DNA from 3 places in the Cytobacillus sp. FSL R5-0569 genome. Region 2 is predicted to be linked to each of the others. Evidence: riboswitches for the same ligand, from Rfam matches in the RefSeq annotation. Region 2 holds a riboswitch; each other region holds the start of a gene.
What was found. Region 2 has a riboswitch for thiamine pyrophosphate ahead of MKX78_RS01855 (3-oxoacyl-ACP reductase). Riboswitches for the same ligand answer to the same signal wherever they lie in the genome.
Positions count from the first base shown of each region.

Region 1: another riboswitch for thiamine pyrophosphate. It lies ahead of thiW (energy coupling factor transporter S component ThiW); the one in region 2 lies ahead of MKX78_RS01855 (3-oxoacyl-ACP reductase).
Region 3: another riboswitch for thiamine pyrophosphate. It lies ahead of tenA (thiaminase II); the one in region 2 lies ahead of MKX78_RS01855 (3-oxoacyl-ACP reductase).

Region 1 covers NZ_JBBOWW010000001.1:2,477,673-2,482,053, forward strand. The annotation lists gene MKX78_RS12700 (FMN-dependent NADH-azoreductase) at 1-133, opposite strand, end outside; gene thiE (thiamine phosphate synthase) at 279-887, opposite strand; gene thiM (hydroxyethylthiazole kinase) at 887-1,696, opposite strand; gene thiD (bifunctional hydroxymethylpyrimidine kinase/phosphomethylpyrimidine kinase) at 1,696-2,502, opposite strand; gene thiW (energy coupling factor transporter S component ThiW) at 2,471-2,992, opposite strand; TPP riboswitch at 3,064-3,156, opposite strand; TPP riboswitch at 3,200-3,307, opposite strand; gene MKX78_RS12725 (shikimate kinase) at 3,434-3,940, shown strand; gene MKX78_RS12730 (hypothetical protein) at 3,990-4,381, opposite strand, start outside.
Region 2 covers NZ_JBBOWW010000001.1:341,924-346,304, forward strand. The annotation lists gene MKX78_RS01850 (glycosyltransferase) at 1-1,173, shown strand, start outside; TPP riboswitch at 1,259-1,360, shown strand; gene MKX78_RS01855 (3-oxoacyl-ACP reductase) at 1,453-2,208, shown strand; gene MKX78_RS01860 (IclR family transcriptional regulator) at 2,432-3,193, opposite strand; gene MKX78_RS01865 (polysaccharide biosynthesis protein) at 3,391-4,381, opposite strand, start outside.
Region 3 covers NZ_JBBOWW010000001.1:2,676,351-2,680,731, reverse strand. The annotation lists gene MKX78_RS13645 (GNAT family N-acetyltransferase) at 1-369, shown strand, start outside; gene trhA (PAQR family membrane homeostasis protein TrhA) at 489-1,124, opposite strand; TPP riboswitch at 1,478-1,587, shown strand; gene tenA (thiaminase II) at 1,711-2,400, shown strand; gene MKX78_RS13630 (MFS transporter) at 2,701-3,981, shown strand; gene MKX78_RS13625 (peptidoglycan D,D-transpeptidase FtsI family protein) at 4,279-4,381, shown strand, end outside.

The sequences.
Region 1 (4,381 bases), 2.1 Mb from region 2:
AAAGATTCAATTCCGTAATATCATCTGATGGATTTGATTCTTTATATGATTGTAAAAATGCATGATACATTTTTACAGAAATTCCAGCTTCAACTGGACGATCACTTGCGTTTACAAATAGAACTTTTGCCATTATGTGAAGACCTCCGAATGTCGTAATAATTTATTCGAAATACACTAAAATGAAATATCTCGAACCAAAAGTAATTTTAGTATATTAATAGTATCTTGTCAATGGAATAAGTTCTCTTTAACTACACTTATGATATTTTTTAGGTCTAAAGGAATAATTGAAGTAAATCTCGAGCTGACTTTTCTGGATTTTTAGATTTACTAATTGCTGAGACAACAGAAACACCTGCTAACCCTCGATTTTTAAGCATTTTTATGTTTTCTAGTTGAATACCACCAATAGCGACAGCAGGAATATCAATCGCTGCAATGATTTCCTCGAGCATACCTGGTGCTAATAAATCAGCATCTGATTTAGAAATTGTCGGAAACACCGAACCTATTCCAACATAATTTGCTCCTTGTTCTTGAGCAAGTTTCGCTTCTTCCACATTGGATACAGAGATACCAACTACCATATCATCAGGAACAATCTTTCTAACGACGGCACATGGCAGATCATCTTGTCCAACATGCACACCTGCTGCACCTACCGCTAAAGCGATGTCTACTCTATCATTAATAATCAGTGGAATATCCAATGGTTTTAATATAGATTGTAATATTTTCGCCTTTTCATAAAAGAGTTGACCATCCGCTGTCTTCTCTCTTAATTGAACGATGGTCACACCACCTTTTACACCACTTCGAACAATATCATATAATTCATTGTTTGCTATTTTATCATCTGTGACTAAATATAAACGGTAATCCATTAGTTTTGCCTCACTCCATCTAGCCATATGGCTGCATTCATTGTACTAATCGTATCCATTAGCTTCACTCGAAATGAACCTAACCCTTCACCGGCATGTAAGCTCTTAGCTGCGATTTCCCCTGCTAGACTCATAGTAGCCATACCAATAACAGCCCCGTCAAACCAATTTTCTGAAACAGCAGCAGCAGTTGCTACTAATGAAGCTGTCATGCAGCCAGTTCCTGTTACCTTCGTCAAAAGATAATCTCCATTATCAATCACAACTAATTGCTTCCCATCTGTAATGACATCTTCTTTTCCACTAATAACAATGAGACAGTTTAGGACTTCAGCTGCCTCCTTTGCAAGTGCTTCAGGTGCTATTTCAATTGCCCCTGCATCAACACCACGCGTTTTTGTATTCTTACCAATAAGAGCAGAAACTTCAGAAGCATTGCCGCGAATAATGGACACTTTTATTGTGCTAATTAGCTCTTTTGCCTTATTTGTGCGATAAGTGGTTGCACCAACACCAACTGGATCAAATATTACTGGGGCCCCTTTTTGATTGGCAGTTTGTCCAGCTTTAATCATTGCCGCAAACATCGCATCATTAATAGTACCAAAATTAATTACGAGCCCATCTGCCATCATAGCCATTTCTTCTACTTCTAAGAGTTGGGTGGCCATAACAGGTGAACCGCCCATTGCTAGGGTCACATTTGCACAATCATTAATAGTTACTGTATTTGTTAAATGATGAATGAGTGGGGTATGTTCTTGTAACTGCTGAAAGACTCTCTCAACTGCTTCACTTGAAATCGCCATTATCTTTCCTCCATCTTTGCTTTGTTGTATAACTCATAAAAATGATTTGTCGGACCATGCCCATTACCGAGTGCTAGGCTATGCTCAATCGCTATGGAAATATAATTTTTCGCAGACTGTATGGCCTCAATAAGTTCTTCCCCTTTTGCTAACCCAGCAGCAATGGCAGATGATAGAGTACAACCTGTACCATGGGTGTTTTTTGTCTCTACTCTTCGACCATTAAACCAGTTGAAACTTTGTCCATCCCATAATAAGTCATTCGGTTCTCCTTCTAAATGTCCACCTTTTAATAAGACGGCTTTTGGCCCTAATTCATATAATTTTTTACAAGCTTGCTCCATATCATCAACCGTGCGAATTGTCATACCCGAAAGTACTTCAGCTTCAGGAATGTTTGGCGTAATTACAGTCGCAAGTGGTAACATTTTCGCTTTTAATGCTTCAATAGCTTGTTCCTTTAAAAGATGATGTCCACCTTTTGAAACCATAACAGGATCTAACACAATCACTTTTGGACTATAATGATTTAAACGGTCTGCGACGATTTTTACAGTCTCACTAGATGACAACATCCCGATTTTGACAGCATCAACTTGGATATCATCAAACACAGCTTCTATTTGGTCTTTTATAATATTGATTTCTATATCCTGTACCGAACGTACCTCTACTGTATTTTGAGCGGTAATCGCCGTAATGACGGACATGCCAAACACACCATTGGCGGAAAAAGTTTTAAGATCTGCTTGAATCCCAGCTCCTCCTCCTGAATCAGAACCTGCGATCGTTAATGCTGTTTTCATTGATGTAACCTCCAATAGCTTTATTCTTAATTAATACTCTTAATAAACCATATCCTAAAATTGCTCCAGTAAACGAGCTCACCATAAATGCTGGTAGGAATCCGAAAAGGGTTGCTTCTTGTCCTAAAAGTAATGTACTAATCGGATAAGTCGCTACTGCCCCTATCATTCCTGTTCCAACGACTTCACCTAGTGCTGAGAAGCCAATTTTTTTCGTTTTTTGATAAAGGAACCCTGCAAGTAATGCGCCAATCATACTCCCGGGGTAGGCAAAAACACTTCCAGTCCCCATCATATTTCTCAATGTAGATGAAAGAAACGCTTGACTAACGGCATACCATGGTCCAAGAAGTACAGCAGATAATACATTCGCCAAGTGCTGAATCGGAAAAATTTTCGCTATTCCAATCGGAATAAAAATGAGACTACTCGACACAGTAGTGATGGCTGCAATCGTTGCCGTCATCGTCATTTTTTGGATTTTATTCATAGACCTTTCCTCCTTTCGATAAAAATAAAAAAGCCGCTATTTTGAATAAGCGGCTTTGGTCATCATGATATGTATGACGTCACTCGCTTCCCTACGCTAGTATTAACTAGATCAGGTTCAAAGGGTTCATCTCAGCCAAGTATTTGGCACCCCTAGCATTTATTCATATATAAAAAAAATCCTCTACTTCCAAAAGGAAGCGAGGACGACTACATCGACACACTTCCCTCCACTGGTACAAACCAGATCAGGTTCAAAGGGTTTTGAACGGCATTCAATCTCAGCCTCTATGTGAAGGCACCCCCAGTGAAAACTTATAATATATGATGTCAATATAACATGAAATGATAGAAATGAAAATAAAAAACATTGGATAGAAACGATGTTGCGACATAAAACGTTATGATATGATATTTTATATAACATTCGGGAGGACAGTCTATGGAAGATAAGAGTATTGTACTTATTGGGTTTATGGGGGTCGGAAAGACATCCATAGGCACGGAATTAGCTAAGAAATTACAGTGGGGTTTAATCGACACGGATGAACGCATTGAACAACAGTTTGGGATGTCAACTTCAAAAATTTTCCTTGATCATGGTGAAGAAGTTTTTCGAAAAGCTGAAAGCGAATTGATTGAACAACTATCTGCCGAAGAAAAACAGATTCTTTCATTAGGCGGCGGCGCCTTTTTAAACAGTAAGAACCGCGAAATTTGTTTACAAAACAGTACCGTTGTCCTTATCGAGCTCTCATGGGAAAATTGGCTCGATCGATACCCATTGATTAAAGATACAAGACCGAAATTGAATGGTCTTTCTACTGACGAAATGTATCATCTCTACAAAGAAAGACAAGCTCATTATCAACCATATCATCTAAAAATCAATGTTGACGGGAAAACAGCTGAAGAAGCTGCTGAATTGATTGTTAGTGGGATAGGATAAAGCTTGTGATGATTATGGATATAGTTCATTAGAATATTTCTTTTACTATCTAAGTAATTCGCATTATCCTAAACGAATTTATGAAAGCCGGGCACTCCCTTGCTCGGCTTTCATTTGTGTTTGGTTCTAAATAAATTGCTGAATAACTCCCTTTTTGTGAGGCGGTTATCTCTGGTTTTCTTTCTGAGTGACTTGCTAAACCCTTTTGCGGGGCGCTCATTTCTGGTTTTCTTTCTGAGGGATTTGCTAAACTTTTTTGCAGGGGACTCATCTCTGAATCTCCTTTTGAGGGACTTGCTAATCCCTTTTGCGGGGCGCTCATCTCTGGTTTTCTTTCTGAGTGACTCGCTGAACCCTTTTGCGGGGCACTCATCTCTGGTTTTCTTTCTGAGTGACTTGCTAATCCCTTTTGCGGGGCGCTCATCTCTGGTTTTCTTTCTG
Region 2 (4,381 bases):
AATACCCTTCATACACTTATTTCCACGAAAAAAGAAATTGTTTCAGAGGTATTTTGGACGGCTTGGCAAGAGGGGACAATTCCTTATCCGCAGGTGTGGTTAACAGATGAATATACCCACTGGAGACAGGCGGATGAAGGTGCCATAACAGACGAAGAAAAGGCCGTTCAAACCGAGGCCTTTATTCAACAGTTACAAACTCCAGGTGTTTATGAAGTAGGAGGATTAGGTGCGTGCACGCTAATTAGCAGGAAGGCTTTGTTAGCAGGTATTCATTTTAGTAAAATTAAAAATCTCAGTTTTTGGGGAGAAGATCGACATTTTTGTGTGAGAGCTGTGGCATTAGGACTGGATCTACATGTAGACACGCATCTGCCAGCTTATCATATTTATCGTTCTTCTGACCTTACAGGCATACCCGCATTTAAAGAAAAATGTCAGTATGCTTATAGCGAACTACCTATTTATCCAGAAAAAGCAGAAAGCCATCAAATTCGCTTATCGATGATTGTGAAGAATGAAGAAGGTCGTTATTTACAAACGATGTTAAAGAAAGTAAAGCCATTTATCGATGAAGCTGTGATTATAGATGATGCTAGTACTGATCAGACTATATCGATTTTCTTGCAAGAACTAAAAGGTATGCCAATTAAATTGGTCAAGAATGCAAGCTCCCAGTTTGCCAATGAAGTGGAACTAAGAAAACAACAGTGGTTAGAAGCAACGAATGGTTTTTTAGGTTGGGTATTAAATCTTGACGCAGATGAATGGTTTGAGGAGAGTTTTATTGATTATATTGATGACTTTGTTAAACAGGATACTATCGACCTGTACTGTTTTAGACTGTATGATATGTGGGATGAAGACCATTATCGTGAAGATGAATACTGGCAAGCACATTTCTTATACCGTCCATTTCTAGCAAGAGTTAGATCAACCTTTCAGCCTGTCTGGAAAGAAACACCACAGCATTGTGGGAGATTTCCAGAAAACATCTTCCAACTTACCCACAGTTTATCCACAATGCGAGTCAAGCATTTAGGCTGGGCAAAAGAAAAAGATCGATTAGAAAAATATGAGAGATATAAGCTGCTTGACCCGAATAGCCTCTACGGTAATGAGAAACAATATGAATCGATTCTAGATAAGAATCCCCGTTTAAAACAATGGTGAGAAACATAAAGCAAATGGTCAGTTTCGAAATGAACTTCGATTCATAGCTAGGAAACTATTTGTATGCTAAACTAAAAATAATTAAAAATTGTTGCAGGGGGACTCAGAAAATGAGTTGAGAAGGTTAAAACCTGACCCTTAGAACCTGTTCGTTAAGACGATCGTAGGGAGCATCTTCCAACTATATGCATATGTATGGTAGGCTCTCCATTTTCGGGGAGCCTTTTGTTTTGTTTCCCTGAACATTTTTAATTACATCTATTGAAAAGAGGGAATAGCGTGAGAGAAGAAGTCGTGTTAGTAACAGGAGCAAGTCGTGGATTAGGAGCTGCAATTGCTGAAAAGTTTGGTAAGGAGGGCTACAAAGTAGTCGTTAATTATTTTAATAATAAAGAAAAAGCAGATGCAGTAGTTGAAAAAATCGGACAAGATCGTGCATTGGCTATCCAAGCTGATGTAAGAGATCATCAAGCAGTAAAAGCAATGGTAGCAGACACAATTGCTCATTTTGGTCGCTTGGATATCGTTGTAAATAATGCATTAGTTCAATTTAAATTTGATCCTGTGGCACAGGCGAAAGTAGAGGAATTATCTTGGGCTAGCTATCAAACCCAGTTTGAAGGCGCGATAAAAGCAAGCTTAAATGTTGTTCAATCTGCTCTTCCGGCTCTAAAGGATTCACAGCAAGCCCGTGTGATTGGTATTGGCACGAATCTTTACCAGAACCCAGTCGTTGCCTACCATGAATATACAACAGCCAAAGCGGCATTAATTGGCTTTACACGCAATATGGCCAAAGAGCTCGGACAGTATGATATTAATGTGAATATGGTTTCCGGTGGATTATTAGAAACAACGGATGCAAGTGCTGTTACTACCCCTGAGGTATTTGCGATTGTGGCTGATAACTCTGCTATCCGCCGTGTGACAAAACCAGAAGACGTAGCAGAAGCCGTTGTTTTCTTAGCCTCTCCAGGCGCTAGAGCGATTACGGGACAAAATCTAGTCGTTGATCATGGATTGACGATGAACTAAGATAAAAAAGGTCGTCATCTTTGTTTATGGCGGCCTTTTTCAATAAAATGGACTTATTTTGTAGGTTGATAAATCAGTAAAGAGCTTATATCAGCAAATGTGAGACTAAGTCGAAGCTAAACTCCAATTTATTCGCAGAAAAGGATATTTTTAAAATAACAACTTAATTTTCTCACTAGTATTTTATTCTACTAGATGTTAAAACGGTCGATTGAACGTTCAATCAGTATTGTTCAATTTTTCCTTGTTTATATCGATAGCCAAACATAGAAGATGCTTGTAGGTGAAACTTCAGCAGTTGCTTGCTCATCGGATCCGATGCTTCCTTAGGCATCTTATCGTTAAATCCAACAACTGTCACTGCACCGAGTAATTGATTCTGGTAGTCTAGCAAAGGGACGGAAGCCGAAGAAATCGATGGAATTAAAGGTTCGGTAGCGAAGGAGATTTTCGATTGTTGAATCATTTGCCATTCTGCGTTATCGATCGCTTCCCCGTCTCCTAGCCAATCTTTTGTCAGTACTGGGTTTAAGAAACTTAAGAAAATCTTCCCTGCGGCAGATGTTGGTGGTAAGCTTCCGCCTAGTTGTGTACCAATATGAAGTGGTTCATTCGAATGACAAATCTTTGTCGTAATAGGTCCGTTGTTTGTCCATAATGAAAACGAAACGGTGCAGGAAGTAAGCGAAGAAAGTTCCTGCATATACGGAGTGATTGCATCGGCAATATCACGACTACCAAAGGCGGCTGTACCATATTGAATCAATTTGCTTCCAAGATAATACAGGTTTGTCCCTTTTTCACGATAGAGCATGTTCAATTGCGTAAGTGTATTTAAATATTTATATAAATTACTTTTCGTAATACCGGTTTCTTCTTGAATGGTTGAGAATTTCATTGGGGTATCTTTTTGATAGATTAATTCGATGATAGAAATGCCTATTTGCAAGGATTGTATCATCGTACTACTTTTTTGTATTTCCATGTATGTAACTCCTCAATATGCTAGTCATGTTGAATCCTAATTTATCAGAAACTACATCAAACAACAACCTTCCTTTAGAAGGTTGGTAGGATATCCCTATAAATTCAGTATATATAAGAATAGTAAGTGAGTTGGCGATTATTAACTTGGTCAATGAAGGTGCTCAACTCACGAAAAATAGGGAGCGGTCAAATATATTAATTTAACCTTTTCCATTTTTTTAGCTCTTTTTGAACATAGGATAATGATTGTAGTTTTTCTTTTAGTTCAGCTACAGAGAGACGATAAGTATTATTGGAGTGATATTCTTCTACAGAGTTTGTATCAGTTTCTATTCTGGTATCTCGAGGAATGCGATAGAAGCCTTCAAGATCAATAGCTTTCGCTGCTTCTTCTTTTGTTAGTAAAACTTCATAGAGCTTTTCTCCCGGCCGTGTGCCAATTAATTCTAAAGGAAGGCTAACGTGAAAAAGTTCTTTAATCGCTTGTGCTAAATCTGTAATATAGGCAGCAGGCGATTTTTGTACCATAATATCCCCATTACAAGCATTCTCAAAAGCGTACAATACGAGTTCGACAGCCTCATCTAAACTCATCATAAAACGGGTCATTAAAGGATGCGTAACAGTTAGCGGCTTTCCTTCCTTTACTTGTTCTATGAGTAGCGGAATGATGGACCCCCTTGATGCCATGACATTTCCGTATCTTGTGCCACATATAATGGTACCACGAGCGTTAGCTTGTCTCGATTTAGCGATAAATGTCTTTTCCATTAAAGCTTTAGACATTCCCATTGCATTAATTGGATAGGCTGCTTTGTCCGTTGATAGGCAGACAATTTTCTTTACCCCTGCTTGTATGCCTGCACTTAATACATGATCGGTGCCAAGAATATTCGTTTTCACCGCCTCTAGCGGATGTGACTCACATGAGGGTACTTGTTTTAAGGCTGCTGCATGAAAAATGTAATCAACCCCGTCCACAGCTGGTAATAAAGTACTCATATCCCGAACATCGCCGAGGATATAAGAGATTCTTCCATCTGCATACTGTTTTTGCATGTCATCTTGTTTTTTTTCATCACGAGAAAAGATGCGTATTTCTTTTATTTCACTATGCAAAAAACGTTCTAACACCACATGCCCAAACGAGCCGGTTCCACCTGTAATTAATAGCGTTTTATTTTTA
Region 3 (4,381 bases), 2.3 Mb from region 2:
TATCTACTATTGCAGAGAAACTTTGATCAAGATTATGGTGAGGAATATGTGAATCTTAATAGAAGCATGCATTCCTATCATTATAATGCAAAAGATACGTTACAGTTACTCGCATATGATCATGGTGTGCCAGCAGGTTCATTACAAGTATTTTTTAATAAGTGTACAGCTGAAATTGATAATGTAGGTGTGTTACCAGCTCACCGATTAAAGGGGATTGCTGCAAGTTTGCAATATGAAGTAATGAAACGATTTAGCAATCATAGGGTTATACTTGTAGCCGACAGCAATGACACGCCAAAGGATATGTATCGCAAACAAGGGTATAAAAAAGTGAGTTTTCGCTATGAAGTAATGAAGTTATTATAAGTAGTAGTTTTTTTAGATTAAACACGTATTGTCATAAAAACTCAACAAACGGATATTAATAAATCTGCAGGCGGTGAGAGTAGCCATCTGCAGATCATTTATAAAGAAGTAAATTTTGATCATGGTAGAAGCGAGAGAACAGCAAAAAAATGCATAATCGAACCAGCGAGAACAAAAACATGCCACAATGCGTGATGGTACTTAAATCCTCTCCATACATAAAATATTGAACCAGCAGTGTATAGTACGCCACCGATAATGAGGAAAATCATTCCTTGTGTGGGTAAGTGTGTAACCAAGGGCTCCCAGGCAAATATAATTAGCCAGCCCATCAAAACATATAGTAATGTCGAGAAGACTAAAAACTTTTTAACAAAAAAACATTTGAAAACCGTACCAGCAATCGCTAGCCCCCAAACAAGACCAAATAAAGTCCATCCTAAGGGTCCTTTAACTGTTATAAATAGAAACGGTGTGAACGTTCCAGCAATAAAAAAGTAAATGGAAGAATGATCGAGAATCTCAAATACATCCTTTGCTTTTCCAGCAGGTAAACTATGTAGCAAAGTTGATGAGAAATATAAAATAACCATCGTTGTACCAAAAAGAACAAAGCTGACAATATGCCAAGGTGTTCCATATAAGGATGAAAAAACAGTTAAAATGACGAGAGCCGCAATACTTAATAGCGCACCAATTCCGTGTACGATCGCGTTGGCGATTTCTTCTCCCTTTGAAAAAATATGTGTTTCCAAGTAGTATTCACCCATTCTTTATCCAAAATCATAATTCTAGTATAAACATATTTTAAGCTGATAAAAAGTCGAAAGCTTTCATTATAAAGAAAAACTTCACCGAACGAGAAGGGGGGGGAGGGTCTGGTCTAACGGCAGAGAGTTTAAATGCTTGGAGAATATTTGGTGTTATCCATCCTTGAGTCAATGCCAATTTAAGCCGGGTATTACGTCAGTTGAAGCATTCATCCAACTTGTTTCATAATGGTTACTGAAAGAGAAGCTCGACATTGCTTATTTACTAAACTTGCAGTTTTCATTTAGGTTGACATTTATTGATAAGATGATAACATAACTTTGAAAGCATAATTGAATAAATCCACTAGGGGTGCCTTTAAAAGGCTGAGATTAAAGTGTAATAACTTTAAGACTCTTAGAACCTGATCTGGTTGATACCAGCGTAGGGAAGTGGCGTATATAAATTTAGTTAACATTATAACTATAACTAAATGAATAATGTATACAGTAACCACTTTCTTATAGGAAGTGGTTTTTCGCTTTTCTGGATTTTTTATGCTCGATAAAAAAAAGAGAAGAGGTAGAAATGATGACAACAAAAGAAACGTTTACACAATCGTTAAGGAAAGAAGTCCATGATATATGGGAAGCGAATTTTGAACACCCTTTTGTTAAAGGAATTGCTAAGGGAGATTTACCAATTGAGTGTTTCCGCTTTTATGTGTTACAAGATTCTTACTATTTATCACATTTTGCTCGTGTGCAAGCAATCGCTGCTTCTAAAGCAGAGAATTTATATATGACCTCAAGAATGGCCTCGCATGCGCAAGGTACCTATGAAGCTGAACTAGGGTTACATAACAAATTTATGGAGGTATTAAAAGTTTCTGAAGAAGAGTTAAACCAGTTTAGACCCGCTCCTACTGCCTATGCATATACATCCCATTTATATCGTGTAGCAGAGACAGGCACAGTTGGCGAGGTCATCGCTAGTTTGCTTCCGTGTTATTGGATTTATTATGATATTGGGCAGAGCTTTAAAGGGGCAAAACCAAAAGAAGAAATCTATCGTACCTGGATTGATACATACGGTGGAGAATGGTTTGTTAAACTTGTACTGGAACAAATTCATCATCTTGATCGGCTTGCTGAAATGGCATCTGAAACAGAAAAAGAAAAAATGAAAATGGCATTTACCATTAGCTGTCAATATGAATTAGCTTTTTGGGAAATGGCTTATACCCAAGAAAAGTGGCTAAGTGATAAAACATATGCATAAAACTTCATAAATGAAAGCGGGAATAGTGTTAACAGAATAAGGTTAGTTCATACTAACTCAATTCTGTTAACATCATACCCTTTATAATCGTTGTAGTATCAGGTTTGTTTATGGAATAAAGACAATTTGTTGTATCGGATTTTCCTAAAAAGAAGTTCGGACTTCAAAAACTACTCATCTAGTCAATAGAAATGACTTCTACTTCTCCACCCTCATAGACATATAAACTTCCTATATATATATAATGACAATAAGCGTATAATGAGAGACGAATGTTAAATTGAGGAAGGCGTTTTAAAAATGAATAAACAACAAAGTAAGTACAGATGGGTTGTATTTGGTGTTTTACTTTTAGCCTATTTATTTATGGTTAGTCAAAGAACAGCACCTGGTTTAATTACTGATCAATTAATGGAAGAATTTCATTTAACTGCAGCAACGATTGGGCTGATAACGAGTATTCAATTTTTTGCTTATGCTGGATTGCAAATTCCCATCGGATTATTCTCTGATAGATTTGGTCCCAATGTATTTCTAGTCGCTGGAACACTGCTAAACGGGCTAGGTACCATCCTGTATAGTTCGTTAGATAATAGTTATATGCTCATCTTTGCTAGGTTATTATGTGGAATTGGCGATGCTACTATATGGGTCAATTTAGTTCTTGTTTTGAGCATTTGGTTCAAGCAGCAGGAGTTTTCGATGCTAGTGGGATTTGCCGGAATGACCGGAAGTTTAGGATTCTTATTAGCAACAGTTCCTTTTAGTTCGACCATTTCTCTATTAGGGTGGCGACTTCCATTTTTAATTGTTGGCATTGTAATATTCACCCTTGGTATGGGGCTTTATGTTGTTTTAATAAAATATCCTAAGAAGAAATTTCAAATGGAAGAAGAAAAAAATCAAAAAGAAACAAATGAACCGTTATTAGTCATCATAAGAAGATTACTTGTCAATCGCCAAGCTTGGGCGACATTCCTTTGTCACTTTGGTGTAGTGGGCACATATATCGGCTTTATTGGCTCTTGGGCAGTTCCCTATGGTATGGACATTTACGGTTTATCACGATCAAGTGCAAGTGAAGTAATTATGTACGGCTTATTTGGTGCCATTATCGGAGCACCATTAACAACCTATCTATCTACTTTTTTTGACAGAGTCAAAGCACCGTATGTCATTGTGCAGATGCTGTCGGTTTCTGCTTGGATCACTTTAGTATTGATGGGTGGAGAGCCACCATATTTATTATTCATTCTTTTATTCGTAATCATAGGTTATGCAAATGGTGCAAGTGCTCTAACCTTTACAGTTGTTAGACAGTCCTTTCATATAAAGGAAGTGGGGCTTATTTCCGGTTTCGCTAATACGGGAGGCTTTCTTAGCGCAGTGTTGCTGCCAGCAATTTTTGGAAAAGTATTGGACCATTTTGCTAATTTTGACGTTACAACCGCTTATCAATATGGACTTTATATTCCTTTAAGCTTTGCGATTATTGGGTTAATTGGAGTATTCATGTTATATGAGCCAACAGTATATCGTCAAAAACTTCAAATGAGTCAAATGAAAAAATCGGTTGGTTAACAATCGATTTTTTTATTTAGCTAATAAAAAATGAAGAACAATCATCACTTAAAAGGCAGTCGAGTGGATACCTGATTTGTTCACCATCTATCGTCTTTAGAGAAATGTTACTGAAAGTGTAAAATTGATCTTTTTTTATCAAATATTTCTTCATAACAATTGAAAAAATTGGATATTTGTTGTAAGATAGTTTATATTATTAATCTAATTTTAATAGATAACATATTTGTGAAATATAATAGTTACATATAGTAATAATTAAGAACATTCATACTTTGATGATTGGTTGTGTTGACGATGGCGGGAGAACAGAGAAGAAAAAAACGAAATAAAAAAATGGTTTTTCGGATTAATTTAATGTTTTTTGCAGTATTTATACTCTTTTCGATTCTAATCTTCC